2 regions of the Pelomonas candidula genome follow, and region 2 is predicted to be linked to the other one. Evidence: predicted binding sites of a transcription regulator. Region 2 holds the regulator's gene; the other holds the start of a gene.
The links. The regulator NrdR, encoded in region 2, represses ribonucleotide reductase genes. The targets are predictions, from matches to a motif close to CACNANATNTNGTG.

Region 1 (14,393 bases), on a different contig from region 2:
CCGCCCGCTCGCCAGAGCTGGATGGAGCGCCTGCGCGCCGGCCTGCGCAAGACCGGCGGCAGCATCGCCGGCGTCTTCACCGGTACCAAGATCGACGACCAGCTCTACGAGGAACTGGAAGAGGCGCTGCTGATGGCCGATGCCGGCGTCAAGGCCACGCAGTTCCTGCTTGACGACCTGAAGCGCCGCGTCAAGGACGCCAAGGCCACCGACCCGCAGGCGGTGCGCGCACTGCTCGTCGACGCGCTGGCCGAGCTGCTGACGCCGCTGGAGAAGGGCCTGGAAGTGGGGCGCTTCACGCCCACCGTCATGATGGTCGTCGGCGTCAACGGCGCCGGCAAGACGACCAGCATCGGCAAGCTGACCCGCCACCTGGCCGACTCCAGCCAGAAGGTCTTGCTGGCCGCCGCCGATACCTTCCGCGCCGCCGCGCGCGAGCAGTTGGGCGTGTGGGCCGACCGCGCCCAGGTCGAGATCATCAGCCAGGAGGGCGGCGACCCGGCGGCCGTGTCCTTCGACGCCGTCAACGCCGGCCGCGCGCGCGGTGCCGATGTCGTCATCGCCGACACGGCGGGCCGTCTGCCGACACAGCTCCACCTGATGGAAGAGCTGAAGAAGATCAAGCGCGTCATCACCAAGGCCCAGGAGGGCGCGCCGCACGAAGTGCTGCTGGTGGTGGACGGCAACACGGGCCAGAACGCGCTCAACCAGGTCAAGGCCTTCGACGAGGCGCTGGGCCTCACAGGCCTGGTCGTCACCAAGCTGGACGGCACAGCCAAGGGCGGCGTGCTCGCGGCCGTCGCCCGCGAGCGGCCCGTGCCGGTCTACTTCGTCGGCGTGGGCGAGAAGCTGGAAGACCTCGAGACCTTCAGCGCGCGCGAGTTCGCGCGGGCACTGCTGGAGTAACCCCCGCGGGCCGAGCGCTGGGCTGTCCCGAGCCGGCCCGCCCACGCGACGTGCGGCCGGCCTGATGCCGCACGCATCGCCGTCCCATCGGGGACCGGTCAGTCTCGCCGGCCTTCAGCCTGGCGAGACGGGACGAGGGGCTTCAATGCCGATGCGGGATGTCGGAATAGAAGCCGGCACTGCGCACGGCCGGAAACAACTTGTGGCGCAGCCGCTCGACGGCGTCGTTGGTCCACTCGCGGTCCCACTCGGCGATTGGCAGGTCCGTGGCATGCAGCACGCGCAGCAGCCGCTCGCGCCTGCGCTGCAGGCGCAGCTGGTCGTCCGAGACCGGCATGAGCACGATCGAGCGCACCACGCCATGCTCGTCGCACAGCGCGAAGTCCACGGTCAGCAGACCGGTGCGCGATAGCCATTCGCGGTAGGAGTTGTGCTTGGGTACGCGCACCAGCCTGTGCAGTGGCACGTGTGCGAGCAGGAAGCCCTTGGGGTGCTCCAGCGCCAGCGCATGCATCAACGCCTTGTGCGCGTGCCGCTCCGAGCTGGCCAGCACGCGTGCGGCCGTGGGCGGCCATCGCATGACGGTGTCGCTGGTGTCGGCGTGGAGTTCGCTGTCCTGGCCGGTCAGGCGGTTCAGCCAGGCGCCGAGGGCGTGGGGGAGGTGGAGGTTCAGCATGGCGCGCCACGCTATCGGCCGGCGGGCGATTTGCCCATGCCCCCGCCTCCTTCAACCTTGGGGGCAGGTGTGTGCACTTGTGTCGCCGCTGTCTGAAGACTGACGGCGACCGCTGCCGAGGGCTCAGCCCATGCCGGGCAAGCCTTTCATGCCGCCCATGCGCTTCATCATCTTCATGAGGCCGCCGCCCTTCATCTTCTTCATCATCTGCTGCATCTGGTCGAACTGGTTCAGCAGACGGTTGACGTCCTGGATCTGCACGCCGGCACCGGTGGCGATGCGGCGCTTGCGGCTGGCCTTGCTCTTGCCATCCATCAGCAGCGCGGGCTGGGCGCGTTCCTTGGCGGTCATCGCGCGCAGGATGCCCTCCATGCGCTTCATGTCGCGCTCGGCGCGGTCCATGTCGGCCTGGCCGGGCTGCTTGTTGCCCATCATGTTGGTGGGCAGCTTGTCCATCAGGCCGCCGAGGCCGCCCATCTTCTTCATCTGCGCGATCTGCTGCAGGAAGTCGTTCAGATCGAAGCCGCTGCCGCTCTTGAGCTTCTCGGCCATGGCCTGGGCCGAGGCCAGGTCGACGCTCTGCGTGACCTGCTCGACCAGGGCCACGATGTCGCCCATGCCCAGCACGCGGCCGGCATGGCGGTCGGCGTCGAAGACTTCGAGGCCGTCGATCTTCTCGGACACGCCGGCAAACTTGATCGGCGCGCCGGTGATCTGGCGCACCGACAGCGCCGCGCCGCCGCGCGAGTCGCCGTCGAGCTTGGTCAGGATGACACCGGTCAGCGGCAGCGCTTCCTTGAAGGCCTTGGCTGTGTTGACCGCGTCCTGGCCCTGCATCGCGTCGACGACGAACAGCGTCTCCACCGGGTTCAGGACTTCGTGCAGTTCCTTGATCTCGGCCATCAACGCTTCGTCGATGGCCAGGCGGCCGGCCGTGTCGACCAGCAGCACGTCGATGTAGTGGCGCTTCGCGTAGTCCAGCGCAGCCAGTGCGATGTCGCGCGGCTTCTGCTCGGGCGCCGACGGGAACCATTCGCCGCCGGCCTGCTTGGTCACCGTCTTCAGCTGCTCGATGGCAGCCGGGCGGTAGACGTCGGCGGAGACCGTCAGCACCTTCTTCTTGCGCTTCTCGATCAGATGCTTGGTGAGCTTGGCGGTCGTCGTCGTCTTGCCGGCGCCCTGCAGGCCGGCCATCAGGATGACGGCGGGGGGCTGGGCGGCAAGGTTGATGTCGGCCACGCCCTCGCCCATGGTCGCGGCGAGCTCCTTGTGGACGATGGAGACCAGCACCTGACCCGGGTTCAGCGAGCCGACGACCTCCTGGCCGAGCGCCTTCTCCTTCACGCGGGCGATGAAGTCGCGCACCACCGGCAGGGCCACGTCGGCCTCCAGCAGGGCCATGCGCACTTCGCGCAGCATGTCCTGGACGTTGCTCTCGGTGATGCGGGCCTGGCCGCGCATCGTCTTGACGAGGCGACTCAGGCGGTCGGTGAGGTTGGATGCCATCGATGGGGAGGCCTTGGGCCGCCAGAACGGCGACGGGCCAAAAGTACACTGCGACCCATGAGTTTATCGCCCGCTCTCCTGGGGGAAGCTGCCCCGGCCCAAGCCTTCGGTCCGACCGTCGCCCTGGCCGTCGCCAGCGGCCTGGCGCTGCTGGGCTATGTCTGGGTCGGCCTGCTGCGCGCCCGTGCCGGCGACGCCGAGGCCGCCACGCGCCCGCCGCTGCGCTCGGTGCCGCCCATGGCCCTGGCCTGGACGGCCCAGTTCGTCGCCCTCTACATCGACATCAGCGGCTTCGGCCTGGCCACGCCGGGCGCGCGCTTCGGCTTCGCGCCGGCGCTGTCGATGACGACCTGGCTGGTGCTGACGGTCTACCTGGTCGAAAGCCGCTTCCTGCCGCTGCACAGCGTGCGCCGCGTGCTGGCCTGGCTGGCGGCGGTGGCGGTGCTGCTGGCGTGGAGCTTCCCTGGCGAGAGCCGGCCGACGGCCGTGTCGCCGTGGGCGCCGCTGCACTGGGTGCTGGGCCTGGCGTCCTACGGGCTGTTCGGCGTGGCGGTGCTGCACGCGGCGCTGATGAGCCGCGCCGAGTCCAGGCTGCGGCAGAAGCAAGCCACGCCGGGTGGGCTGCCGCTGCTGCAGCTGGAGCGGCTGACTTTCCAGTTCGTCGCTGCCGGCGTGGGCGTGCTGTCGCTGGCCATCGTGCTGGGCTGGTGGTTCACGCCGCACTGGAAGTGGGATCACAAGAATCTGCTGGCCGTGCTGGGCTGGCTGGTGCTGACCGGCCTGCTGGTGGGCCGCCGCGTCTACGGCTGGCGCGGCCGTCGCGCGACGCGCTGGCTCTACGCCGGCGCGGCGCTGCTGTTGCTGTCCTATGCCGGCTCGCGCTTCGTACTGGAAGTCGTGCTGCAACGGGGGAGCGGCGCATGATGAAGCTGCTGCTGATGCTGGTGCTGCTGGCGGTCGTCTTCTACATGCTGGGTGCCCGCCGTGGCCGACCCGACGAGCCCGAGGCACGCAGCAAGCCGCAACCGCCCGCGCCGCCGAAAGAGATGCTGCGTTGCGCCGAATGCGGCATGCACCTGCCCGCCGACGAGGCCTTGCCCGGCCGCGGTGGCGTGTTCTGCGGCGCGGAGCACCGCAACCGCTTCGAGGCCAGGCAGGGTCAGCGTTGAGCCCGGAGTCGACGTTGCCGCCCAGCCTGGACCCGGTGTCCATCCGCGGCAGCTGGTTCGTCGAGTCGCCGCCGGCCGAGCCCGTCGACAGCGGCAGCACGGCCTTCGACCGGCTTTATCGCGCCTTCCTGGCCGCCCGCGCGGCGCTGGGGCTGGCGCTCGTCACGGCGCACCTGATCGCGTCCGTGCTGTCGGCACCGCCCGCGCACTCGACCCTGGCGCTGAGCGCGTCCTACGCGGTGGCCGCCGTCGCGCTGTGGCTGTTGCCGCAACTGCGCCGCGGCGTGACGGCGCGCAGCCTTGCGCGCATCAGCAGCCTGCACTGGTGGGCGGCCATCGGCATCGACCTGATCCTGTTCGGCGTGCTGCACGCGCTGGACCCCAGCGGCGTCAACTACGGCGCGCTGTTCGTCATGCCGGTACTGATGGCCGCCGTGCTGAGCCCGCGCCGGCTCGCGCTGGCGACGGCGGCGATGGCGACGCTGGGCCTGCTGGCGGCGGCGGCATGGTCGCTGCTGCTGGGTGTGGACGTGGGCCTCAAGACGACGCAGGCCGGCCTGGTGGGCGGTGGCCTGTTCGCGGTCAGCCTGCTGGCCGGTGAGCTGAGCGCGCGCCTGGCCCGCGAGGAAAAGGCCGCCCGCGGCAGCCTCGCGCTGGCGCGGCAGCAGGAGCTGCTGAATCGCCTCGTCATCGACGAGATGCAGGAGGGCGTGCTGGTCGTCGACCGGCGCGGTCGGGTGCGCGCGATGAACCCGGCGGCGCGAACGCTGCTGGGGGCGGCCAGCGGCGAGCTGAGCTGGCAGCTGCGCGGGCGCGGCGACTGGCGGCCGCTGGTGCTGGCGCTGGAGCAGGCCTACGTCGACAGTCGTGGCGGCGAGATCGACGTCGCCCTGCCGCTGGACAGCGGCGTCGCCCGCAGCTTGCGCTTGCGCTTGCGCTTTACGCGCCAGCGCGAAGGCAGCGAGGAACTGTGCGTGCTGTTCCTGGAGGACAACCGCGAGCTGCTGGCCCGCACGCGGCAGGAGAAGCTGGCCGCGATGGGCCGCGTGTCCGCGGGCATCGCGCACGAGATCCGCAACCCGCTGGCGGCCATCGCGCAGGCCAATGCGCTGATCGCCGAGGACGTGGCCGGTATGCGCGCCGAGCAGCTGACGCGCATGGTGGCGTCCAACGTACAGCGGCTCAAGCGCCTCGTCGACGACGTGACCGAGGTCGCGCCCGGCGTGCAGCCCGACACGCAGGCGCTGGACGTCAGCGACCTCGTGCACGAGATCTGCGTGGACTGGGTCGTCGTCAATGGCCTGGAGAGCGGCGCCGGCCACGGTGCGGGCCGCTTCCAGCTGCAGATCGAGGCACCGGGGCTGAGGGGGCTGTTCGACGCCGAGCACCTGCGCCGCGTGCTGGTCAATCTGCTGGACAACGCGCTGCGCCATGCCGACGAGGGCGCCGGCTCCGTGCGCGTGCGGCTGGCGCGCGCCGGCGACGAGCTGGATCTCGTCGTGCGCAGCGCCGGCCCGCCGGTGCCGCCGGACGTGGAGCGCCATCTGTTCGAGCCCTTCTTCTCGACACGCAGCCGCGGTTCGGGCCTGGGCCTCTATATTTGTCGTGAGCTGTGCGAGCGCCATGGCGGTCGCATCGACTACCGCCGCGCCGCCGATGCGGCTGCCAACGAGTTCAGCGTGCGCCTGCGCATGCCACCTGCATGATGACTGCCTCTCCCGTGCGCCTGCTGGTCATCGACGACGAGCCCGACCTGCGCACGCTCTACGAGCTGACCTTGCTGCGCGAGGGCTACGAGATCGACAGCGCCGGCTCGGTGGCCGAGGCGCTGGCGCACCTGGGCGCCAACCAGTACAGCGCCGTCATCACCGACATGAAGCTGCCCGACGGTTCGGGCCTGGCCGTGCTCCGCTGGCTGGAGCAGGCCGGGCGGCCCGAGAAGGCCATCGTCATCACGGCCTTCGGCTCGGCCGAGAACGCCGTCGAGGCGCTGAAGGCCGGCGCCTTCGACTACCTGACCAAGCCGGTGGACCTGCGGCAATTCCGCCTCGTCGTCGGCTCGGCGCTGGGCCGCCAGCCCGCGGCGCGCCATTCCGAGCCGGAGCCGGCGGCCGACACCGCGCCGACCGGCGCGGCGACGGCGCTGCGCCTCGTCGGCGAGTCGCACGCCATCCGTGCCGTGCGCGCGGTCATCGACAAGGTCGCGCGCAGCATGGCACCGGTGCTGGTGCAGGGCGAGTCGGGTACCGGCAAGGAGCTGGTGGCCCGAGCCATCCACGATCACGGCACGCGCGCCAGCCAGCGCTTCGTCGCCGTCAACTGCGGTGCCATCCCCGAGAACCTGCTGGAGGCCGAGTTCTTCGGCTACCGCAAGGGCGCGTTCACCGGCGCCAACGAGGACCGCGAGGGCTTTTTCCAGGCGGCGGATGGCGGAACGCTGTTCCTCGACGAGATCGGCGACCTGCCGCTTGCCATGCAGAGCAAGCTGTTGCGCGTCATCCAGGAGCGTTCGGTGCGACCGGTCGGTGCGACGGCCGAGACGCCGATCAACGTGCGCATCCTCAGCGCGACCCACAAGGACCTGGCAGCCGAGGTCGCAGCCGGCCGCTTTCGCCAGGACTTGTTCTACCGCCTCAACGTCATCCAGATCCGCGTGCCGCCCCTGCGCGAGCGGCTGGAGGACCTGGGCCTCATCAGCAATCGCGTGCTGGCCCGCATCGCGCAGGACGCCGGCGTGTCGCCGACGCCGCGGCTGACGGCCGGCGCGATGCAGACGCTGTCGCGCTATGCCTTCCCCGGCAATGTGCGCGAGCTGGAGAACCTGCTGCATCGCGCGCTGGCGCTGGCCGGCGGCGAGTGGATCGACGCCGACGACCTGGGCCTGCCCGACGCGTTGCTGGACGAGGGCCGCAGCGAATCGCAGTTCGCGGCGCTGGAGACGCCGCCGGCGATGGCGCCGGTGGCCGAGGGCCTGTCGCTGCCGGAGCAGTTGCCCAGCGACCTGGCGCTCTATCTCGACGAGGTCGAGCGCGCCATCCTGCTGCGGGCACTGGAGCAGCACCGCTTCAACCGCACGGCAGCGGCGGCCAGCCTGGGCCTGTCGCTGCGCCAGATCCGCTACCGCATGGCGCGGCTGGCGATCTCGGCTGGCGACAGTTGAGGCAAAAAAGCCTTCTCGGGATTTGCCCTGCTTGAATCCCGAGAGGCCTGCGCAGGCCTCTCGGCAAACCCAGCAACGGCGCGGCTTTGCGGCCCGCTTCGGCCCGCCAGCCCAGTGCTGATGCGGGCTTCGCGGGCCGAGTCCCGATCTGATCGGGGATCGGCGCGCGCGGCGGTTTTGTCCAGGGGAATCAGTGCCCGGGTTGACACTAGGGATGTGGCCTCCCCGCGGGGTCAAGCACTAGATATAGTGTTCTCTCGTGATATCCTGCTGACCCAGTCGACCCCATGACCCTCTTCCCGGAATCGCTGTTTGCCGTGGCCTGGCCACGGTGGCAATGCACCCGGGAACCCCGCCGGAACGCCGGTTGGGCAATGGAGCGACCGGGCCGAAACACCTCCATCCAAGCAACGCGCGACGCGTCGATCCGTCACCGGGTCTGTGCCGCGCATTTGCCCGTCATTTCTCGTTAAAAGGATTCCCTCATGCTGCATGAAGCCGCCACGGGCCAGGCTGCTCCCGCCTCGGTCTCCCCGGTCGCGTTTGGATCCGACGCTGCCGCCACCCCCAGCGCCCCCGCGCTGACGAGCTATCAGGCCTACCAGATCATTCGCCGCAACGGCGCCGTGGTCTCGTTCGAGCCGAGCAAGATCGCCGTTGCGCTGATGAAGGCCTTCCTGGCCGTGCACGGCACCAGCGGTGCGGCCTCGGCCAGCGTGCGCGAGACGGTGGAACAGCTGACCCAGAACGTCGTGCGCGCGCTGCTGCGCTCGCGCCCGAGCGGCGGCACCTTCCACATCGAGGACGTGCAGGACCAGGTTGAGCTGGGCCTGATGCGCAGCAGCAACCACGAAGTTGCCCGCGCCTACGTGCTGTACCGCGAGCGCCGCGCGCAGGAACGCGCCGCGCACGGCGAGGCCGCCCGCGCCGCCGAGCCGCAGTTGATGGTCGTCGACGGTGGCGAGCGCCGCCCGCTGGACCTGGGTGCGCTGAAGTCGCTGATCGCCTCGGCTTGCGAGAACCTCGGCGCCGACGTCCGCCCCGAGCCGGTGCTGGCCGAAACCCAGCGCAACCTGTACGACGGCGTCGTCATCGACGAGGTCTACAAGGCTGCCATCCTGGCCGCCCGCACGCTGATCGAGAAGGACCCGGGCTACAGCCGCGCCACGGCCCGCCTGCTGCTGCACACGATCCGTCGCGAGATCATTGGCGGCGAGGTCACGCAGGCCGAGATGCAGTCGCGCTACGCCGAGTACTTCCCCGGCTACATCAAGAAGGGCATCGCTGCCGAGCTGCTGGACGAGAAGCTGGGCCAGTACGACCTGGCCCGCCTCGGTGCCGCGCTGAAGGCCGAACGTGACCTGCAGTTCGACTACCTCGGCCTGCAGACGCTGTACGACCGCTACTTCCTGCACATCGCCGACACCCGCATCGAGATGCCGCAGGCCTTCTTCATGCGCGTGGCCATGGGCCTGGCGCTGAACGAGATCGACCGCGAAGCCCGCGCCATCGAGTTCTATGAAGTGCTGTCCAGCTTCGACTTCATGTCCAGCACGCCGACGCTGTTCAACAGCGGCACGCGCCGCTCGCAGCTGTCCAGCTGCTACCTGACGACGGTGGCCGACGACCTCGACGGCATCTACGAGGCGCTGAAGGAGAACGCGCTGCTGAGCAAGTTCGCCGGCGGCCTGGGCAACGACTGGACGCCCGTGCGTGCCCTCGGCTCGCACATCAAGGGCACCAACGGCAAGTCGCAAGGCGTCGTGCCCTTCCTGAAGGTCGTCAACGACACGGCCGTCGCCGTGAACCAGGGCGGCAAGCGCAAGGGTGCCGTCTGCGCCTATTTGGAGTCGTGGCACCTGGACATCGAAGAGTTCCTGGATCTGCGCAAGAACACCGGCGACGACCGCCGCCGCACGCACGACATGAACACGGCGAACTGGATTCCCGACCTGTTCATGAAGCGTGTGCTCGAAGGCGGTGACTGGACGCTGTTCAGCCCCTCCACCTGCCCGGACCTGCACGACAAGTTCGGCAAGGCTTTCGAGGAGGCTTATGTGGGTTATGAGCGCAAGGTCGATAGCGGCGAGCTGAAGCTGTTCAAGCGCATGCCGGCCAAGGACCTGTGGCGCAAGATGCTCTCGATGCTGTTCGAGACGGGCCACCCCTGGATCACGTTCAAGGACGCCTGCAACGTGCGCAGCCCGCAACAGCACGTCGGCGTCGTGCACTCGTCCAACCTGTGCACCGAGATCACGCTGAACACCAACGACAGCGAGATCGCCGTCTGCAACCTCGGTTCCGTCAACCTGGCCCAGCACCTGAAGGATGGCCAGATCGACCAGGCCAAGCTGAAGAAGACCGTGCGCACGGCGATGCGCATGCTCGACAACGTCATCGACATCAACTACTACGCCGTCAAGAAGGCGCGCGACTCGAACCTGCGTCATCGTCCGGTGGGCCTGGGCATCATGGGCTTCCAGGACGCGCTGTACGCGCTGCGCACGCCCTACGCGTCCGAAGCTGCCGTCGAGTTCGCCGACCGCTCGATGGAAGCCGTCTGCTATCACGCCTACTGGGCGTCGACCGAGCTGGCCGAGGAGCGTGGCCGCTATTCCTCGTACAAGGGCTCGCTGTGGGACCGCGGCATCCTGCCGATCGACTCGCTGGACCTGCTGGCCGAAGCCCGCGGCGGCTACGTCGACGTGGACCGCTCGACGACGCTGGACTGGGACGCACTGCGCGGCCGCATCGCCAGCTTCGGCATGCGCAACAGCAACTGCGTGGCCATCGCGCCGACCGCGACCATCTCCAACATCATCGGCGTGGACGCGTCGATCGAGCCCTGCTTCGGCAACCTGTCGGTCAAGTCCAACCTGTCGGGCGAGTTCACGGTCATCAACGAATCGCTGGTGCGTGACCTGAAGGCGCTGGGCCTGTGGGACGACGTGATGGTCATGGACCTCAAGCACTTCGACGGCTCGCTGCGCCGCATCGACCGTGTGCCCGAGGACATCAAGGCGCTGTATGCGACGGCCTTCGAGGTCGACACCTCGTGGCTGATCGAAGCCGGTGCCCGCCGCCAGAAGTGGATCGACCAGGCGCAGAGCCTGAACATCTACATGGCGGGCGCGTCGGGCAAGAAGCTCGATGAGACGTACAAGCTCGCGTGGCAGCGCGGCCTGAAGACGACCTACTACCTGCGCACGATCAGCGCGACGCAGGCCGAGAAGAGCACGGTCACGCGCTCGGGTCAGCTCAACGCGGTGTCGTCCGGCGCTGCGCCGGTGATGGCTGCGCCCGCCGCCGCGGTCGCGCCGGTTGCCGCCGTCGAGCCCGAACTGCCGGCCACGGACATGAAGTTCTGCGCGATTGACGACCCCGGTTGCGAGGCCTGTCAGTAATTGAAGCGGCATCGCGAGCTTGTATAGACAAGTTCGCGATGTCTGTTTTCGATGCCCTCGCGCAACAAACTTTGCGCGAATGATGCAAATAGCAGTCGCTGGTTCTTGTTTGTTGGCACCAGCACTGCCGATAATTCGAAGTGATAGGAAAGACACCATGCTGGATTGGGACGAAGACCTGAAGTCCACTGATACCCACACCGCGAAGCCTCTCGCGGTCACGCCTTCGGCGACAACGTCGCACGGAGCTGCCAGCGTCTCCATCCCCGCTCCCCAGCTGTCCGGCGAGTCCACGACCGCGCGTCGCGTGAAGGCTGCCGACAAGCGCATCATCAACGGCCAGACCGACGTCAACCAGCTGGTGCCGTTCAAGTACAAGTGGGCCTGGGAGAAGTACCTCGCCACCTGCGCCAATCACTGGATGCCGCAGGAAGTGAACATGAGCCGCGACATCGCGCTCTGGAAGGACCCCAACGGCCTGACCGACGACGAGCGCCGCATCATCAAGCGCAACCTCGGCTTCTTCGTCACCGCCGACTCGCTGGCCGCCAACAACATCGTGCTGGGCACCTACCGCCACATCACGGCGCCCGAGGCTCGCCAGTTCCTGCTGCGCCAGGCCTTCGAGGAAGCGATCCACACGCACGCCTACCAGTACATCGTGGAGTCGCTCGGCCTCGACGAGAGCGAGATCTTCAACGCGTACAACGAAGTCCAGTCCATCCGCGATAAGGACGAGTTCCTGATCCCCTTCATCGAGGCGATCATGAAGCCGGACTTTCACACCGGCACGCCCGAGACCGACCAGACGCTGTTGAAGTCGCTGATCGTCTTCGCCTGCCTGATGGAAGGCATGTTCTTCTACGTCGGCTTCACGCAGATCCTCGCGATGGGCCGCCAGAACAAGATGACCGGCGCGGCCGAGCAGTACCAGTACATCCTGCGCGACGAGTCGATGCACTGCAACTTCGGCATCGACCTGATCAACCAGATCAAGCTCGAGAACCCGCACCTGTGGACGGCCGAGTTCAAGGCCGAGATCAAGGCGCTGTTCCTGAAGGCTGTCGAGCTGGAATACCGCTACGCCGAGGACACCATGCCGCGTGGCGTGCTGGGTCTCAACGCCTCGATGTTCAAGGGCTATCTGCGCTTCATCGCGAATCGTCGCGCGGTGCAGATCGGCCTCGAAGCCCTGTTCCCGAACGAAGAAAACCCCTTCCCGTGGATGTCCGAGATGATCGACTTGAAGAAGGAACGCAACTTCTTCGAGACCCGTGTCATCGAGTACCAGTCGGGCGGGGCACTGAGCTGGGACTGAGTCCCAGCCATCACAAGATCAAGACCTGGCCAATGCAGTCACCGAGCGAAACCCGCATCAACACGCACGACGTGGCGGGGCTGCATGGCGATCCGATTCATCGTACCGAGGCGTTCCTCCTGAGCGACTCTCGGACGGTGAATAGCCGTATCCGCACGGACCGGTCCGTGCGGGGCGGTGACTTTTCCACTTGATCAAGGAGAAAACCATGGCAACTGCGAAGAAAGCTCCGGCCAAGAAGGCCGCTGCAACCCCGGTGAAGAAGGCCGCCGCCAAGAAGGCTGCTGCTCCGGCGAAGAAGGCCGCTCCGGCCAAGAAGGCCGCTGCGCCCGCCAAGAAGGCCGCTGCGCCCGCCAAGAAGGCCGCTGCGCCCGCCAAGAAGGCCGCTGCAACCCCGGTGAAGAAGGCCGCCGCCAAGAAGGCTGCTGCTCCGGCGAAGAAGGCCGCTCCGGCCAAGAAGGCTGCTGCTCCGGCGAAGAAGGCCGCTCCGGCCAAGAAGGCTGCCTCCACTCCGGTGAAGAAGGCCGCTGCCAAGAAGGCCGCTCCGGCCAAGAAGGCCGCTGCGCCCGCCAAGAAGGCTGCCGCCCCCAAGAAGGCTGCTGCCAAGCCTGCCGCGAAGCCGGCTGCCAAGAAGGCCGCTGCTGCCAAGCCGGCTGCCAAGGCTGCCGCAAAGCCCGCTGCGAAGCCTGCCGCCAAGAAGGCTGCTGCTCCGAAGAAGGCTGCTGCTGCCAAGCCTGCCCCTGCCGCCAAGCCTGCCGCTGCTGCGCCCGCTCCTGCCGCCAAGACGGCGCTGAGCCCGCAAGCCGCGTGGCCTTTCCCCACCGGCAACAAGCCCTAAGCGTTTGTCTGAACGGGCGGTCTGACTGCCCGTTTCCTCACGCGCGAAACCCGGCCCGCTCACGCGGTGCCGGGTTTTTTATTGGCTGTTCGTCGGGGCAGGGCTGCCCGCCGCTGCTCGGGCCGGGCGAGAAGCGCCGTGCTCAGGGGTAGAACGCGATGACGTTGTAGCCGCTGACGCGCTGACTACCGGTGCTGAAGCTGAACGACAGTGCCTGCTCGGACTCGGCGCCCACCTGCTTCAGCTGCGGCGTCAGCGCGTCCGGCCCGACCACGCGGCGGGCGAACGGCGCGCCGCTGGCATCCGTCAGGCTGAGCTCGATCCATGGCGCCGCCACGTCCACGCCGGTCTTGTTGCGCAGCGACAGGTTGAGCTTGTAGCCGCTGCTGCCCACCGGGTTCAGCGACGTCGATTCGATGCTGAGCGCCTCGATGCGTCGCCACGGCCGGACTTCGCAGCCGAACGTGCCGCACAGCGCCTGCAGCCCTGCGCGAAGCGGGGGATGCAGCGCGGCGAGCGCGTCGCGGAAGTGCAGCGTGACCTGCAGCGCCAGCAGCGCCGCCAGCAGCATGGACACCACCCCGAGCGCGATGCGGACGGCAGGCCGGTTCCAGCGTGCGGTGCTCTCCGCGCGGCGCATGAACTCCGGCACCACGGCCTGCGGGGCGGCCGCAGGCGCAGCGGTCATCTGCGCTGAAAAATCGTCCGACGGACGAGAAGACGGCTTCGGCGGTTCGACGGCGGGCTCCGCGTCGATCCAGCGCGGCTCCTGCCGGGTTTCCTCGTTGGTCGGCCAGCCCGTCGGCAGCGCGTCGTGGCGCAAGGTGGGTTCGGGCTCGGGCGGCGGCATCCATACCGGCTCGGGAGGGGGCGGCGGTGGCGGTGGAGGAGGCGGCGGTGGTGGCGGAGGAGGCTCGATGACCGGCGCAGGCGTGGGTGCCGGTGCGAAAGCCGGCGGCCAGGGCGGTGGCGTTTCCTGCTCGATGTCGAACAGCAGCTCGCGGGCGTCGAAGATCTCGGCGCAGCGACCGCAGCGTACCCAGCCGTCGGAAACGCGCAGCTGGTCCTCGACGATCCTGAAGATCGTGCCGCAGGCGGTGCAGCGCGTTGCGAGGCTCATGCGGCGCGCTGTGCCGTCATGAGAATCCAGCCGTCCTCCTCGTCGCTGACTTCCAGTGCCAGCCAGGGCGCGTAGGCCGCCTTCAGCTCGTCCGCCTGGCGCGACAGGATGCCAGCCAGGATCAGGTGGCCGCCGGGCGCGACGTGTGCGCACAGCAGCGGTGCCAGCAGCTTCAGCGGGATGGCCAGGATGTTGGCGATGACCAGCGGGTACTCGCCGTGGGCAAGGTCGGGCAGGCCGGGGTTGATCGCGACGCGGTTGGCCGTCGCGTTGTCGCGCGACGAGGTGACGGCTGC
Region 2 (14,393 bases):
GATCTGGGTTTCCAGCATCAGCCGCCGATGCTCGTTGATCTGGTTGACGGCCACGATAGAAGCGCCGGCCGCGACGATGAGGCCAACGGTGATGCCCACCATCAACTCGACAAGACCCAAGCCGCGCTGGCGCCGAATTGTCAGCCGCATGTTGGAAACCCGCTGATGGTGCCCCCGGGTGAGCAGATGCGCACACGGCCGGCATTGTTGTACTGGACGGCAAGCTGCGCGCCCGTTCGCGCGCCGGTCACGGTGACAGCCAGGTTCTGTACATCGGTCAAATGCTTCTGCCGAAGGAAGCTGACCACGCCGATCGTTCCCTGCCAGGTGGCGCTGGCGGCGAAACTCACCGAGTTGCTTCGTGGCAGCAACAACTGACGCAACACGACCCCGTCGCCGACCGGGCATGCCTTGGCGTAACTGCATCTACAGTTGTCGTTCGTGCCCGTGCTGAGACGGATGCAACTGCCAAAGTCAGCGATTCCCGACGGCACGGCCTCGACGTGGATGTTCAGCATCTGGTCAACGACGTTGGCTTCCGAACGCGCGTACGTAAAGATGTCAGCGATCTCGCCAGCCGTGGCGATGACGCGGCGGCGCTCCATGAAGCTGGTCATTGAAGGGACTGCCACTGCGAGGATGACCCCGAGCACAGCCACGCCGATGAGCATCTCGACCAGCGTGACGCCGGCGCGCGAACGAGAGGCGGCAAGGTGCTTCATCGTCAGCGTGGCCAGCAGACGGTGGAGGTGTCGCGGTTGTCCGAGCCGGTCGCCAAATAACTGAAGACCGAACCCTCCAGCTTGATGCTCAACGTGGCGCAGTCCTTGGCATCTGCCGCCTGCGCGCTGCCGGTCTTGGGCGCTACCGTGACCTGATAGCCGGTTGCCGAGGCGGCCAGCGCAGGTTGCGCGAAGTCGTAATAGTTGGAGCCGGTGGAGTTGATGTTCAACACATCAAGCGTGCTGGCGTAGGCCGCGTTATTGGAGCGATATCGCTCCTGAGCCTGCACAACCGATGTCAGCACGGCGACCGCGTCGGCGCGGCGACTGCGCTGGAGGAAGGACAGCAGGGACGGGTAGGCGATTGAAGCCAGGATGCCGGCGATCACGACGGCGATCATCAGCTCCATGAGCGTGAATCCCCTGATATGGCTTTGAGTCGTGGATCGCATTGCGGTCGAATTTTGAGTGGGCGCGCTCTGACGAAAAGTTACAACAATGCCGTTCGTCGCTTTGCGCCTACCGCTGGTCGCCATCCACCACGAACAAGGGGATCAGGCGCACTTGCTCATGCCGGAAAGCTTGACACCGGTGGAGCAATTCCGCACCCGGCCGGTGATGGCCACGACCTGGCGGATGCCGGCGCCGCTGTCGAGATTCAGCTCGATGCTGCCGGTCTGGGTGACGAGCCCCTGGCGGTGCTGGAACTGCAGCGTCTCGGCGTTGCTGCGCAGGCGCATCTGCTTGCCGGCCGGCAGCCATTCGGCCTTGATGATGTTGCTGCTCGGCACCTTGCAGACGGCCTGGCCACCGGCGCAGTCGCAGTCGTTGGCGGCGCCGGTGTGCAGCACGTAGCAGGATTCGGCACCCTTGCGGCTGATGCGGAAGTGGACCGACTCGCCCAGCCGCGCTGCCTCGCTGCGGGCAAAGCGCAGGTCGCTCGCCAGGGCCTCGGAGGTGGCGCGCAGCGTACGCTCCTGGCGCATCTTGCCGAGGCTGGGAATAGCCTGGCTCAGCAGGGCGGCCCCGATGCCGACGCAGACGCACAGTTCGACGAGCGTGAAGCCGAGGTTGCGACGGCGGCTGGTGGCGGTACGGTTCATGAAGGCTCCCTGCGGTTCGTTGGCGATGAACGAACTCTAGGAAGCGGGCCGCCGTAGGTCTCTCCCCCTTAGGGCGGAGCGAAGGGGGATGAGGAGGGGCGCATCCCCCGGGCCTCCCCCTGAAGAGGGATAGGGAAACCCCGGATCAGATCTCGCGGATCAGCTGGCGGAACTCGTCGACGTCCTCGAAGCTGCGATAGACGGACGCAAAGCGAACGTAGGCGACCTTGTCGATGCGCTTGAGCTCGCGCATGACCAGCTCACCCAGCCGCGTCGACGCGATCTCGCGCGCGCCGCTGGCGAGCAGTTTCTCCTCGATGCGGTTGATGGCCGCGTCGATCTGCTCGACGCTGACCGGCCGCTTGCGCAGCGCCAGCTGCATGGAGGCGCGCAGTTTGGTGGCATCGAAGTCGGCGCGCCGTCCGTCCTTCTTGACGACCGAGGGCAGGGCGATGTCGGCCCGCTCATAGGTCGTGAAGCGCTTGTCGCAGGACAGGCAGCGGCGCCGGCGCCGGACGACGTCGCCCTCGTCCGATTCCCGGGTCTCGGCGACCTGGGTCTCGGTGTGAGAGCAGAACGGGCAGCGCATCGGCCTGAATCAACCGCGGTAGACCGGGAAGGCGGCCGTCAGCGCAGCGACCTTCTCGCGCACGGCGGCCAGGTTGGCCTCGTCGTGCGGCTTGTCCAGCACGTCGGCGATCAGGTGAGCCGTGGCGCGGACCTGTTCTTCCTTGAAGCCACGCGTCGTCATGGCCGGCGTGCCCAGGCGGATGCCGCTGGTGACCATGGGCTTCTGCGGGTCGTTGGGAATGCCGTTCTTGTTACAGGTCATGTGGGCGGCGCCCAGGATGGCCTCGGCTTCTTTGCCGGTCAGGTTCTTGGGGCGCAGGTCCACAAGCATGACGTGGCTTTCGGTGCCGCCCGAGACGATGCGCAGGCCGCGCTCGATCAGCGTCTCGGCCAGCACCTTGGCGTTCTTGACGACCTGTTCCTGGTAGGCCTTGAACTCGGGCGTCAGCGCCTCTTTGAAGGCCACTGCCTTGCCGGCGATGACGTGCATCAGCGGGCCGCCCTGGATGCCGGGGAAGATGGCCGAGTTGATCTTCTTGGCGATGTCTTCCTTGTTCGTCAGGATGATGCCGCCGCGTGGGCCGCGCAGGCTCTTGTGCGTGGTGGACGTGACGACGTCGGCGTGGGGCAGGGGGTTGGGGTAGACGCCCGCGGCGATCAGGCCGGCGTAGTGGGCCATGTCGACCATGAAGTAGGCGCCGATCTCCTTGGCGATCCTGCCGAAGCGCTCGAAGTCGATGCGCAGCGAGTAGGCGGATGCGCCGGCGATGATGAGCTTGGGCTTCTTCTCGCGGGCCAGGGCTTCCATCGCGTCGTAGTCGATGGCCTCGTTGGCGTCCAGGCCGTAGCTGATGACGTTGAACCACTTGCCGCTCATGTTCAGCGACATGCCGTGCGTCAGGTGGCCACCTTCGGCCAGGCTCATGCCCATGATCGTGTCGCCCGGCTGCAGCAGCGCGAAGAACACGCCCTGGTTGGCCTGCGAGCCGCTGTTGGGCTGCACGTTGGCGAATTCGGCGCCGAACAGTTGCTTCACGCGGTCGATGGCCAGTTGCTCGGCGACATCAACGTACTCACAGCCACCGTAGTAGCGCTTGCCGGGATAGCCCTCGGCGTACTTGTTGGTCAGCTGGCTGCCCTGGGCTTCCATGACGGCCGGCGAGGTGTAGTTCTCGCTGGCAATCAGCTCGATATGGTCCTCCTGGCGACGCGTCTCGTTCTGGACGGCGGTCCAGAGTTCGGGGTCGACCAGGGCGAGGGTGGAGGTGGTGCGGTCAAACATGGCTCGTGTTCCGAAGGTCAGGCGGTAAATCCCGGGCGCTCACGAGCTGGCGTGACGAACCGGGCTGCCCAGGCGAACGGCTGAAAGCGGGGAGACATCGATCTCGACCGCCTCACGCTCCCCGGTGGTGGCCCACCTCGGGTCAGCTTGTGACCCTGATCGCCAGTCGCGTGAGCCGCCAGTGTAAGTCAGCGGAGCAGGGCCACCTGCGCAGATTCACCGCCGACGGGCGCCGAGGCCACTTCCCGTTGCGGGCGGACTGCAGTGCCGGCCGGCACCGCGCGACCGGCAGCGACGGCTTTCAGCAGATCCTGCTCGGCCAGCACGCGGTTGGCGTAGCCGGAGTCCTCCGCGAGGTTGGCGGCGCCGACGTAGTAGCGCAGGCCTTCCTCCAGGCTGCCGGCACGCTGGATGCATTCCTTCAGCACCTGGACGCCGACACGCAGGTTGGTCACCGGGTCGAATGCGGCGAGCGTGCCGCCGAAGGCTTCGTACTTGTCGTCATGGACGCGGGTCATCACCTGCATGAGCCCCTGAGCGCCGACATTGCTCTGGGCGAAAGGGTTGAAGCGCGACTCGATGGCCATGACGGCCAGGATCAGCGTCGGTTCCACCTTGGCGCGGTTGCCAACGGCCCAGGCTTCTTGCACCAGGCGGCTGATAGGTTCGGGCGCCACGCTGTAGCGGCGCGCCAGCCACAGCGCCACGGCCGCCTGCTGGCGACTGAGTTCCTTGGGGTCGGTGGCCGTCGCACGGGCGATGGCATCGGGCTCGGCAGCAGCCAGCAGCGTGTTGCCCTCAGCCTCGGCACGGGCTTCGTGGCGGGCGTTCAACCAGCCCAGCGCCGCTGTCTCCAACTGGGCGCGCAAGGCCGCCTGGCTGGTGAAGACCAGCAGCACCGACACCACCGCCAGCCCGACCAGGGCCAGCGTGTTGTGGCTGACCACGAGCAGACCGTTGCCGATGTCCCGGATGAACAGCGACGCCGAATCCCGCGTGAGGCGAGCCAGGCTGATGATGTCTTGACGTGTCGTCATGCGACTCCTTGGTGTCGCAGCCCGCCACAGGCTGCCGCAGGCGCGGCGGTCCGGGTGGAGCGACGGTGATAATTTCTGGCCGTCATTGCGAGGTCCGTGGCGTCTGCTCGCCCGGTGGACCCGGCCAGTTGGGCTTCCGTAGAAACCCGAAGCGGGCGGATTTTAGGGTTTGAAGATAACCCGTCAAGGCTATTTTGGCCGATCAAAACTACTTTTAGTTATGAAATACAGCGACCTGCGGGACTTCATTGCCGGCTTGGAAGGCCTCGGCGAGCTCAAGCGTGTCCGTGAAAAAGTCTCGCCCGTGCTGGAGATGACGGCTCTCAGCGACCGCGTGCTGCGGGCTGGCGGGCCGGCGCTGCTGTTCGAGGCGCCGGAGGGCTATTCCACCCCGGCCTTGACCAATCTTTTCGGGACAACGCGTCGCGTCGCACTCGGCATGGGCGCTGAGTCTCTGGCCGATTTGAGGGATGTGGGCCGGGTGCTGGCCAGCCTCAAGGAACCCGAGCCGCCCAAGAGCCTGAAGGACGCCGGCAAGCTGCTGCAGATGGCCAAGGCGCTGTGGGACATGAAACCCGCCGTGCAGCGGCGCGCGGCCTGCCAGGAGGAGGTGTTCGAGGGCGCCGACATCGACCTCGGCCGCCTGCCCATCCAGAAATGCTGGCCGGACGACGCTTCCCCCCTGATCACGTGGGGTCTGGTCATCACCCGGGGCCCGACGCGCACGCGCCAGAACCTGGGCATCTACCGCCAGCAACTGATCGGCCCGCGCCAGGTCATCATGCGCTGGCTGGCCCACCGGGGGGGGGCGCTGGATTTCCGCGACTTCGCGCTGGCGAATCCCGGCCAGCCGTTTCCCATCGCCGTCGCGCTGGGCGCCGACCCGGCGACCATCCTCGGCGCCGTGACGCCGGTGCCGGACAGCCTGTCCGAATATCAGTTCGCCGGTCTGCTGCGCGGCTCGCGGACGGAACTGGTCAACACCGGTGTCAGCAAGGATCAGCCGCTGCAGGCGCCGGCCTCGGCTGAGATCGTGCTGGAAGGTCACATCCCCGCGGCGCCCGCCGGCTTCACCGGCGTCAGCGCCCACGGCGTGCCGCTGAAGGAGAAAGGCGGCTACCTGCACGCGCTGGAGGGCCCATTCGGGGACCACACCGGCTATTACAACGAGCAGGACTGGTTCCCCGTCTTCGAGATCACGCGCCAGACCCAGCGCGCCAACCCGATCTACCACTCCACCTACACCGGCAAGCCGCCCGACGAGCCGGCCATCCTGGGCGTGGCGCTGAACGAAGTCTTCGTGCCCATCCTGCAGAAGCAGTTCCCGGAGATCGTCGACTTCTACCTGCCGCCGGAGGGCTGCAGCTACCGGATGGCGGTCGTTTCCATCAAGAAGTCCTACCCCGGCCACGCCAAGCGGCTGATGTTCGGCATCTGGAGCTTCCTGCGCCAGTTCATGTACACGAAGTTCATCGTGGTCGTGGACGACGACATCGACACGCGCAACTGGCAGGAAGTGATCTGGGCCATCACGACGCGCATGGACCCGGTGCGGGACACGACGCTGGTGGACAACACGCCCATCGACTACCTCGACTTCGCGTCGCCCGTCAGCGGCCTGGGCGGCAAGATGGGGCTGGACGCGACCAACAAGTGGCCCGGCGAGACCGACCGCGAATGGGGCCGCGGCATCACGCTGCCGCCCGAGGTCACGGCCCGCGCTGAAGCGCTATTCGGGCAACTCTTCTTGAAGGCCTGAGAGCGCTCGCCTATCGTTGAATTGCCTTTTCAGGCACAACCTCTGGCGCAATCCCTTGCGCGCCAGGAGCCCGGCGGCAGATACCCGCTGAGCCCCAAGGTGGCCTCGCCACCCACCCCGCCCGGCCGTTCAAGCCCGGCGGGGTTTCTATTTTTACTAGCGCCCGGCCCACCAGGCCAGCGTCTCGTAGACGACGTAGCGCACGCGCTCGAACCCGCCCGTCGACGGGCACCAGTCGTCAAAGCTGATCGCGCCCTCCGGGCGCAGCCCCACCGGCGCCGGGCGCACGCTGATGCCCAGCGGCACGGCTTCGGCCTCGAAGGCCCGCATCGCCCGGCCCATGTGCTCCTCGTGGGTCACGAGCAGGATGTGCCTGACGCCGGCCTTGGCCAGCAGCGGCAGCGTGTTGGCAGCGTTCTCCCGCGTGTCCCGCGACTGCCCCTCGGCCCAGCGCAGCGGCATGCCGTAGTCCGTGGCAACCACGCGGGCAACGATGCTGGCCTCGGACTGGTGCAGGTCGGTGGCCGTCCAGCCGATTCCTCCTGAAAACCCCAGCGGCCAGCCGCTGCGCCGGGCCAGCCACACGCCATAGGCCAGCCGCTCGCCGGTGATCTCGTTGGCGCGCGCATAGCCGAACTCGGGGACCTGGCGGCGCACGCCGCCGCCCAGCACCAGCACGGCGCCATCGCCTTGGCCGCGCAAGGCGTCGACCTCGGCCGGCTTCAGCAGCGGCGGCTGGCCGGCTGCCCGGCTCAGCCATTCGCCCGCCACCTCCGTGGCCGACAGCCACACCAGCGCCAGCGCCATACCCAGCATCCAGCCGCCGCCGCGCCGTCCTCGCTTCAGGCGCCAGCCGCCCCAGGCGGCCAGCAACAGCATGGGTGCCGGCGGCAGCATGGCCGCGAGCAGCAGGGTCTTGAATCCGGAGTAGTCAAAGGCGAGGCTCACGCTTGCATCATCGTCGACATCAATAATGCATCCGCTGTGATGACCTCTTCCCGCTCCCCCGTTCGCATCGCCCTTTGGACCCTCGTGGGTCTATCGGCGCTGATTTCCCTGTTGCTGCTGATCGTGACCCTGGCCCTGCCAGGCTGGGTCGCCGACCGCGGCGTGGCGCTGGCCAGCGAGGCGCTGGGTCGGCCGGTCAAGGTCGGGCAGGCGCATTTCCAGCCCTGGCGCTTGGCCGTGGTCGTGGACGACCTGAGCATCGGCAGCCCTGCGGCCGGCCAGCCGCCGCTGTTCACGCTCGGCAGGCTGGACGCGGCCTTGTCGCTGCGTTCGCTGTTGCGCGGCCACGCCGTCGTCGAATCACTGACGCTGACCAAGCCCGAACTGCGGCTGGCACGCGTATCGGAAGGCCACTACGACATCGACGACCTGCTGCAGCGCTTCGCCGCCAAGCCGGGCGCACCCGAGGGCGAAAGCCCCGAGTTCGCCGTCTACAACATCGAGCTGACCGAGGGCCGCCTGCTGTTCGACGACCGGCCCGTGCAGCGCAAGCACGAGCTCGCCGCGCTGCACCTGGCCCTGCCGTTCGTGTCGACGCTGGAAGCCGACGTCAAGGTCAAGGTGCTGCCCCACCTGAGCGGCAAGCTCGACGGCGTCGCCTTCGACAGCCGCGCCGAGGCGCTGCCCTTCGAGGACGATGCCAGCGGCCGGCTGTCGTTCAAGCTGGCTGGCCTGGACCTGGCGCCGCTGGCGGCCTATCTGCCCGCGAGCCTGCCGCTGCGGCTTGCCGGCGGCACGCTGGATGTCGACCTGGCGCTGGACTTTGCCGAGCAGCCCAAGCAGCCGCCCGGCGTCAAGCTCAGCGGCGGCTTGCAGCTGCATGAGCTGTCGCTGACCCAGCCCGACGGCCAGCCACTGTTCAATCTCAAGCGTCTGAGCCTGCCGCTGGCCGACGTGCAACCGTTGCGCCGCCAGCTGAGCTTTGGCCTCATCCAGCTTGAGGAGCCCAGCGCCTGGCTGCGGCCGCTGCCGGCGTCCGGGCAGGGCAGCAATGGTGGCGGGGCTGCAGCGCCTTGGCAGGTCAACCTCGCCGGCGTCGAGGTGACGGACGGCCGCTTGTCGGCCCGAGAGCTTGGGCTGGAAGCCATCCAGCTCAAGCTCGGCCCCGCGGCCTGGCCGCTGAAGGGGGCGGCCCAGCTGGACGCCAGCCTGCGCCTGGCTGAAAACGGGGGGGCGCTGAGCACGCAGGCCAAGCTGTCGCCGGACGCACTGGACGCCCAGGCCGACCTGCAGGGCCTGGCCGTCGAGCGCCTGTCCGCCTGGCTGCCGCTGCCCGGCGGAGCCAGGCTCGCCGCCAGCCTGTCTGGCAAGGCCGAGCTCCGCGTGAAGGACCCGCTGGCCAGCGGCGCCGCCGACCGCGCGAAGCTGACGCTGCGGGAGCTGCAGGTCAGCGACGGCAAGCTGAGCCTGGCCGCCAAGCCGGTGCTGACGCTGGCTGGCGCCCAGCTTGACCAGGCCGACGTCGACCCCGCCGCCCGCACGCTCCGTCTGAGCGTGCTCAAGCTCGACACGCCGCGCGCCCAGCTGGCCCGCGCCGGCGATGGCAGGCTCAACATCGACGCACTGCGGTCGCCTGAGACCCCGGCATCGACCGCCGCCCCAACCTGGAAGATCCAGCTCGCCGGCCTGCAGGTCGACCGCGGCGGCCTGCGCTGGCGCGACGCCGCCGTGCCCGCCGGTGTGGCGCCGGTTGCGCTGGCCGTCGAGCCGCTGAAGCTGCAGCTCGGCGCGCTCGCCTGGCCGGCCACGGCGCCGGTGCAGGCCCAGATGACGATGCAGCTCGCCGCGCTGGGCGCCAACGACCAGCCCGTGCCGGCCAGTGCCGGCAGCCTGCAGTGGACGGGCCGCGTGGGCCTGGCGCCGTTGTCGGCCACCGGCAACCTGCAGGCGCAGGCATTGCCGCTGCAACTGCTGAACGCCTACCTCGACCCCGCCTGGGGATTGCATCTGCAGCGCGCCGAGCTGGGGCTGAAGGCCGAGCTGAACACCAGCCAGCAGGCCGACGGTGCCTGGCAGGCCACGCTGGGCGGCGATGTGCGCGTGGGGCCGCTGGCGCTGCTGCAGACCCGTGTCGTCGACGGCCAGCGCGTTGTCGGCGAAGACCTGCTGAGCTGGCAGGCGCTGCAGCTTGCCGGCCTCAAGGTTGCGCTGGCACCCGGCGCGCCGCCGCGCATGAGCGCGAAAGAGGCGGCGCTGGATGACGCCTACGCCCGCCTCATCGTCAACGAGCAGGGGCGCTTCAATCTGCGTGACATCGGGCCGGCCGAGGCCGCATCCGCGGCAGCCGCAGCGGCGTCAGCACCCGCGCCGGCGGCCTCGGCGCCACAGCCCGAGTTCGCCGTGGAGAGCATCCGCGTCAACCGCGGCACGGTGGACTTCAACGACCACTTCGTGAAGCCCAACTACAGCGCCCGGCTGACCGACCTGCAAGGCTCGCTCGGCGCCTTCTCGTCCGTCGGCACCGCGATGGCGCCGCTGACCGTGCGCGGCAAGGTCGCCGGCACGGGCCTGCTGGAGATCGACGGCCAGCTCAAGCCCGGCGCGCCGCTGGCCATGGACGTGCAGGCCAACGCGACCGACATCGAGCTGGCGCCCCTGTCCACCTACGCAGGCAAGTACGCCGGCTATGCGATCGAGCGCGGCAAGCTGTCGGCCAAGCTGAACTACAAGGTCGAGCCCGGCGGCCAGCTGGTGGCCAGCAACCAGATCATCCTGAACCAGCTGACCTTCGGCGACCGCGTCGAAAGCCCGGACGCGACCAGCCTGCCGGTGCGCTTTGCCGTCGCGCTGCTGAAGGACCGTAACGGCGTCATCGACGTGAACCTGCCGGTCAGCGGCTCGCTGAACGACCCCGAGTTCAGCGTCGGCGGCCTGGTCTGGAAGCTGTTCCTGAACCTGATCGGCAAGGCGCTGACGTCGCCGTTCTCGCTGTTCACCGGCAGCGATTCACCCGAGGAGGCGCAGATCGCCTTCGCACCCGGCACTGCCGAGCTGGCCGCGACCGACAAGCTCGATCGCCTCGCGAAGACGCTGGCCGACAAGCCCGGTGTGCAGCTGACGCTGACCGGCTGGGCCGACGCCGAGACCGAGGTGCCCGCCGTGCGCGAGCTGCGCCTGGCCGCGGCGCTGAAGGCCGAGAACGCTGCCACGCCCGATGCCGCGCTGAAGCGCCTCTACGCCGCCACCAAGTTGCCCAACAAACCTCGCAACGTGCTGGGCCTCGCCAAGGATCTGCCGCCAGCCGAGATGCGCGGCCTGCTGATGGCCAGCTACGACGTGGACGACGAGGCCCTGCGCCAGCTCGCCGTGGCGCGCGCCGTGGCCGTGCGCGACGCGTTGCTGGCCCGCGGGGCGCCCAACGCCCGCGTGTTCCTTGCTGCCCCCAAGCTTTGCAACGGGGCTTGCGAGAGCGGTTGGCGCCCCCACGTCGAGCTGTCCCTCGGCGCCCAATGAAAGTCAACCCATGAATCTCGAACGCATCACCCTTGCCGGCGGCTGCTTCTGGTGCCTGGAAGCCGTCTACGAGCGCGTGCGCGGCGTGCACCGCGTCGAAAGCGGCTACAGCAACGGTCAGGGCCCGGCGCCCAGCTACGAGCAGGTCTGCAGCGGCCACACTGGTTTCGCCGAAGTCGTGCGCCTGGACTTCGACCCCGCCGAGGTGTCGTTGCGCGAGTTGCTGGAGGTCTTCTTCACCATCCACGACCCGACGACGCTGAACCGCCAGGGCGCGGACGTCGGCACGCAATACCGCTCGGCCATCTACTGGCATACCGAGACGCAGCGCCAGCTGGTGCAAGAGGTTCTGAAAGAGGCCGACGACCATCACGTCGGCCGAGTCGTTACCGAGCTGCAGCCCGAGGCCAACTACCACGCGGCCGAGGCCTACCACCAGCACTACTACGCCCGCAACCCGGACCAGGGCTACTGCGCCTTCGTCGTCGCCGGCAAGGTGGACAAGTTCCTGTCCAGCTTCAAGCGGCTGGTCAAGTGATGCTGGCCTGGGGGGGGCTGGTTCATCAGTACGCGGGGACGGCGGAGCCCATCCGCTATGCCGATTTCGCGCTGGGACCGGGCCGACACCTGCTGCTGCGCGGCGCGTCGGGCTCGGGCAAGTCGACGCTGCTGGCTCTGCTGTCCGGCCTGCTTCGCGTGCAGCAAGGCGAGTTGGAGGTCGCCGGCACGTCCCTGTCGGGTCTGAGCCCGCGCGCGCTGGATGCTTGGCGCGGCGCGACGCTGGGCGTCGTGCCGCAGCGGCTGCACCTCAGCGAGGCGCTGACCGTGGCCGAGAACCTGGCGCTGCCGGCATTGGCGGCAGGGCAGGGGGCCGACATCGCCCGCGCAGAAGAGCTGCTGACGGCGCTCGACATCGCCGAACTGGCCGGCCGACGCCCCCACCAGCTCAGCGTCGGCCAGGCGCAACGCGTGGCGCTGGCCCGCGCACTGATGCGCCGCCCCAAACTGCTGCTGGCCGACGAACCCAGCGCCAGCCTCGACGACGAGCACGCGCTGCACATGCTGGCACTGCTGCTGGACACGGCCGAGCGCGAGGGCTGCACGCTGATCATCGCCAGCCATGACGGCCGCGTCATCGAGGCGCTGGGCGCGCGGGAGGACGTGGCCGAGGTCGTGCTGCGCGGCAAGCTGCCGGCCGACCGACCGGCCCTGCCGACAGGCAATCGGACGACGTTCTGGCTGGACGAGGGCTCGCGATGATCCGCCTCGCCTGGCGCTATCTGTGGTCCAGCCCGCTGACGACCGCGCTGAACCTGCTGCTGTTGACATTGGGCCTCGCGGCCGTGACCTTCGTGCTGCGCGCCAGCGCCCAGGTCGAGGCGGGGCTCAAGCGCGACCTGGCCGGCATCGACCTCGTCGTCGGCGCCAAGGGCAGCCCGATACAGATCATGCTGGCGGGTGTCTTCCACCTGGATTCGCCGACCGGGAACATCCCGCTCGCGACGCTGGACGCGTTGAAGCGGCAGCCCCTCGTCGCCCAGGCTGTGCCGCTCTCGCTGGGGGACTCATTCCACGGCTACCGCATCGCCGGCACCACGCCTGACTACCTGGACCTTTATGGCGGCCTGATCTCCGCAGGAGCGCTCTGGACGAAACCGATGCAGGCGGTGCTGGGCGCGGAGGTTGCGCGCACGAGCGGACTGAAGGTCGGGGATCATTTCGCCGGCAGCCACGGCCTCGCAGAAGGGGGGGGCGCGCATGGCGAGCACCAGTTCGAGGTCGTTGGCCTGTTGGCGGAGTCGGGCAGCGTCCTGGACCGGCTGGTGCTGACCGACATCGCGTCGGTGTGGGAGGTCCATGGCGACCACCATGACGCCCACGACGAAGACGGGCCTCAAGAGATCACGCTGGCGCTGGTGCGTTACCGCAGCCCGCTGGCCGCGGTCATGCTGCCGCGCTGGGTCAATGCGCAGGACGGCCTGCAGTCCGCCGCGCCGGCGCTGGAAACGGCCCGCCTGATGCGCATGGTGGGTGCGGGCACGGAGGTGCTGCGCGGCTTCGGCATCGTGCTGCTGGTGGCGGCCGGGCTGTCGGTGTGGGTTGCGCTGCTGCATGCGGTGCGCGCGCGGCAGGGTGACCTGGCGATGCTGCGCATGCTGGGCGCACCGGCCTCCCGCGTTGCGACGCTGATCGCGCTGGAGGCGCTGTTGCTGGCCGGCCTGGCGACCGTGCTGGGGCTCGCTGCCGGGCATGGCCTCGTCGCGCTGCTGGAAAGGTTGCTGGCCGAGCGGCAGTCGCTTCGATTGGGGCCGCTGGGTGTCAGCGAGGCCGAATGGCTGGTGCCGCTGCTGGCCGGCGGCATGGCACTGATCGCGTCGGCTTGGCCGGCCTGGCGGGCTTATCGCCTGGATGTCACGACGCTGCTGCAAGCTCCGCGCTGAACCCCGACAATCCGCCCACCATGAAGTACACGCCTGTCCTCGCCCTTTGCCTGGCTGCCGCCGCGGCCTTCGCGCAGACCCCGCCCGTCCTCGGCCAGGGCCCCGGCTATCACGATCCGCGCAGCCCCTTCAAGCCGCTGGAGGAGCGCGCCGACATCGTGTCGTGGAAGCTGTTGTCCCAGGTCACGGCCAAGGCCGAGAAGAAGAAAATCGTGCCGACCTTCCCGGCCGCCGTTCAGGCGCTGGACCGCAAGACGGTCAAGGTGCAGGGCTTCATGATGCCGCTGGAGGCGGGCGACAAGCAGCAGCATTTCCTGCTGTCTTCCGTGCCGACGACCTGCTCGTTCTGCGTGCCGGCCGGGCCCGAAGGCCTGGTCGAGGTGCGCACGAAGAAACCGGTGCGCTACACGCTGGAACCGGTCGTCGTCGAGGGCCAGTTGGCCGTGCTGATGGACGATCCCTACGGCCTCTACTACCGCGTGGAAGACGGCAACGCCGTCAACTGACCTCGGCGCTCAGGGCGCCAGGCGTTCTCGCAACCAACGGTCGCCATCCGCCGTGAACACCAGCCGGTCGTGCAGCCGCGAGCGGCGCCCCTGCCAGAACTCGAAACGTTCCGGTACCAGGCGGTAACCGCCCCAGTGCGGCGGCCGCTCGGGGTTGAGTCCATGCTGGACGGCCGCCTTGGCCGCATTGGCCACCAGCACGGCGCGCGAGCTGATGACGCGGCTCTGCGGCGAGGCCCAGGCGCCCAGGCGCGAGTCCAGCGGGCGGCTCTTGAAGTAATCGTCCGATTCCTGCGCCGACGTCTTCTCGACCTTGCCCTCGATGCGCACGACGCGCTCCATCTCCACCCAGTGGAACTGCAGCGCCGCGAAAGGCAGATGTGCTAACTCTTCGCCCTTGCGGCTTTCGTAGTTCGTGAACCAGACGAAGCCGCGCGCGTCGCAGCCCTTCAGCAGCACGACGCGCGTTGACGGCCGGCCGTTGGCGCCGACGGTGGCCACCGTCATCGCCG

Region 1: a site for NrdR is predicted at 7,656-7,669, ahead of ACG04R_RS12925 (ribonucleoside-diphosphate reductase subunit alpha). Genes of this name have one in related genera too.

What each region holds. Positions count from the first base shown of each region.
Region 1 is NZ_JBIGIC010000005.1:399,929-414,321, reverse strand. It holds gene ftsY (signal recognition particle-docking protein FtsY) at 1-906, shown strand, start outside; gene ACG04R_RS12955 (hypothetical protein) at 1,049-1,582, opposite strand; gene ffh (signal recognition particle protein) at 1,706-3,088, opposite strand; gene ACG04R_RS12945 (cytochrome C assembly family protein) at 3,146-4,012, shown strand; gene ACG04R_RS12940 (PP0621 family protein) at 4,009-4,257, shown strand; gene ACG04R_RS12935 (sensor histidine kinase) at 4,272-5,963, shown strand; gene ACG04R_RS12930 (sigma-54-dependent transcriptional regulator) at 5,960-7,417, shown strand; gene ACG04R_RS12925 (ribonucleoside-diphosphate reductase subunit alpha) at 7,903-10,821, shown strand; gene ACG04R_RS12920 (ribonucleotide-diphosphate reductase subunit beta) at 10,979-12,139, shown strand; gene ACG04R_RS12915 (histone) at 12,348-12,977, shown strand; gene ACG04R_RS12910 (zinc-ribbon and DUF3426 domain-containing protein) at 13,120-14,097, opposite strand; gene prmA (50S ribosomal protein L11 methyltransferase) at 14,094-14,393, opposite strand, start outside.
Region 2 is NZ_JBIGIC010000006.1:82,182-96,574, forward strand. It holds gene ACG04R_RS13620 (prepilin-type N-terminal cleavage/methylation domain-containing protein) at 1-150, opposite strand, end outside; gene ACG04R_RS13625 (pilus assembly FimT family protein) at 141-722, opposite strand; gene ACG04R_RS13630 (type IV pilin protein) at 725-1,258, opposite strand; gene ACG04R_RS13635 (GspH/FimT family pseudopilin) at 1,277-1,825, opposite strand; gene nrdR (transcriptional regulator NrdR) at 1,971-2,414, opposite strand; gene glyA (serine hydroxymethyltransferase) at 2,424-3,677, opposite strand; ZMP/ZTP riboswitch at 3,737-3,857, opposite strand; gene ACG04R_RS13650 (lytic transglycosylase domain-containing protein) at 3,866-4,714, opposite strand; gene ubiD (4-hydroxy-3-polyprenylbenzoate decarboxylase) at 4,935-6,473, shown strand; gene ACG04R_RS13660 (YdcF family protein) at 6,630-7,421, opposite strand; gene ACG04R_RS13665 (DUF748 domain-containing protein) at 7,461-10,934, shown strand; gene msrA (peptide-methionine (S)-S-oxide reductase MsrA) at 10,945-11,472, shown strand; gene ACG04R_RS13675 (ATP-binding cassette domain-containing protein) at 11,472-12,194, shown strand; gene ACG04R_RS13680 (ABC transporter permease) at 12,191-13,375, shown strand; gene ACG04R_RS13685 (DUF3299 domain-containing protein) at 13,396-13,881, shown strand; gene pdxH (pyridoxamine 5'-phosphate oxidase) at 13,891-14,393, opposite strand, start outside.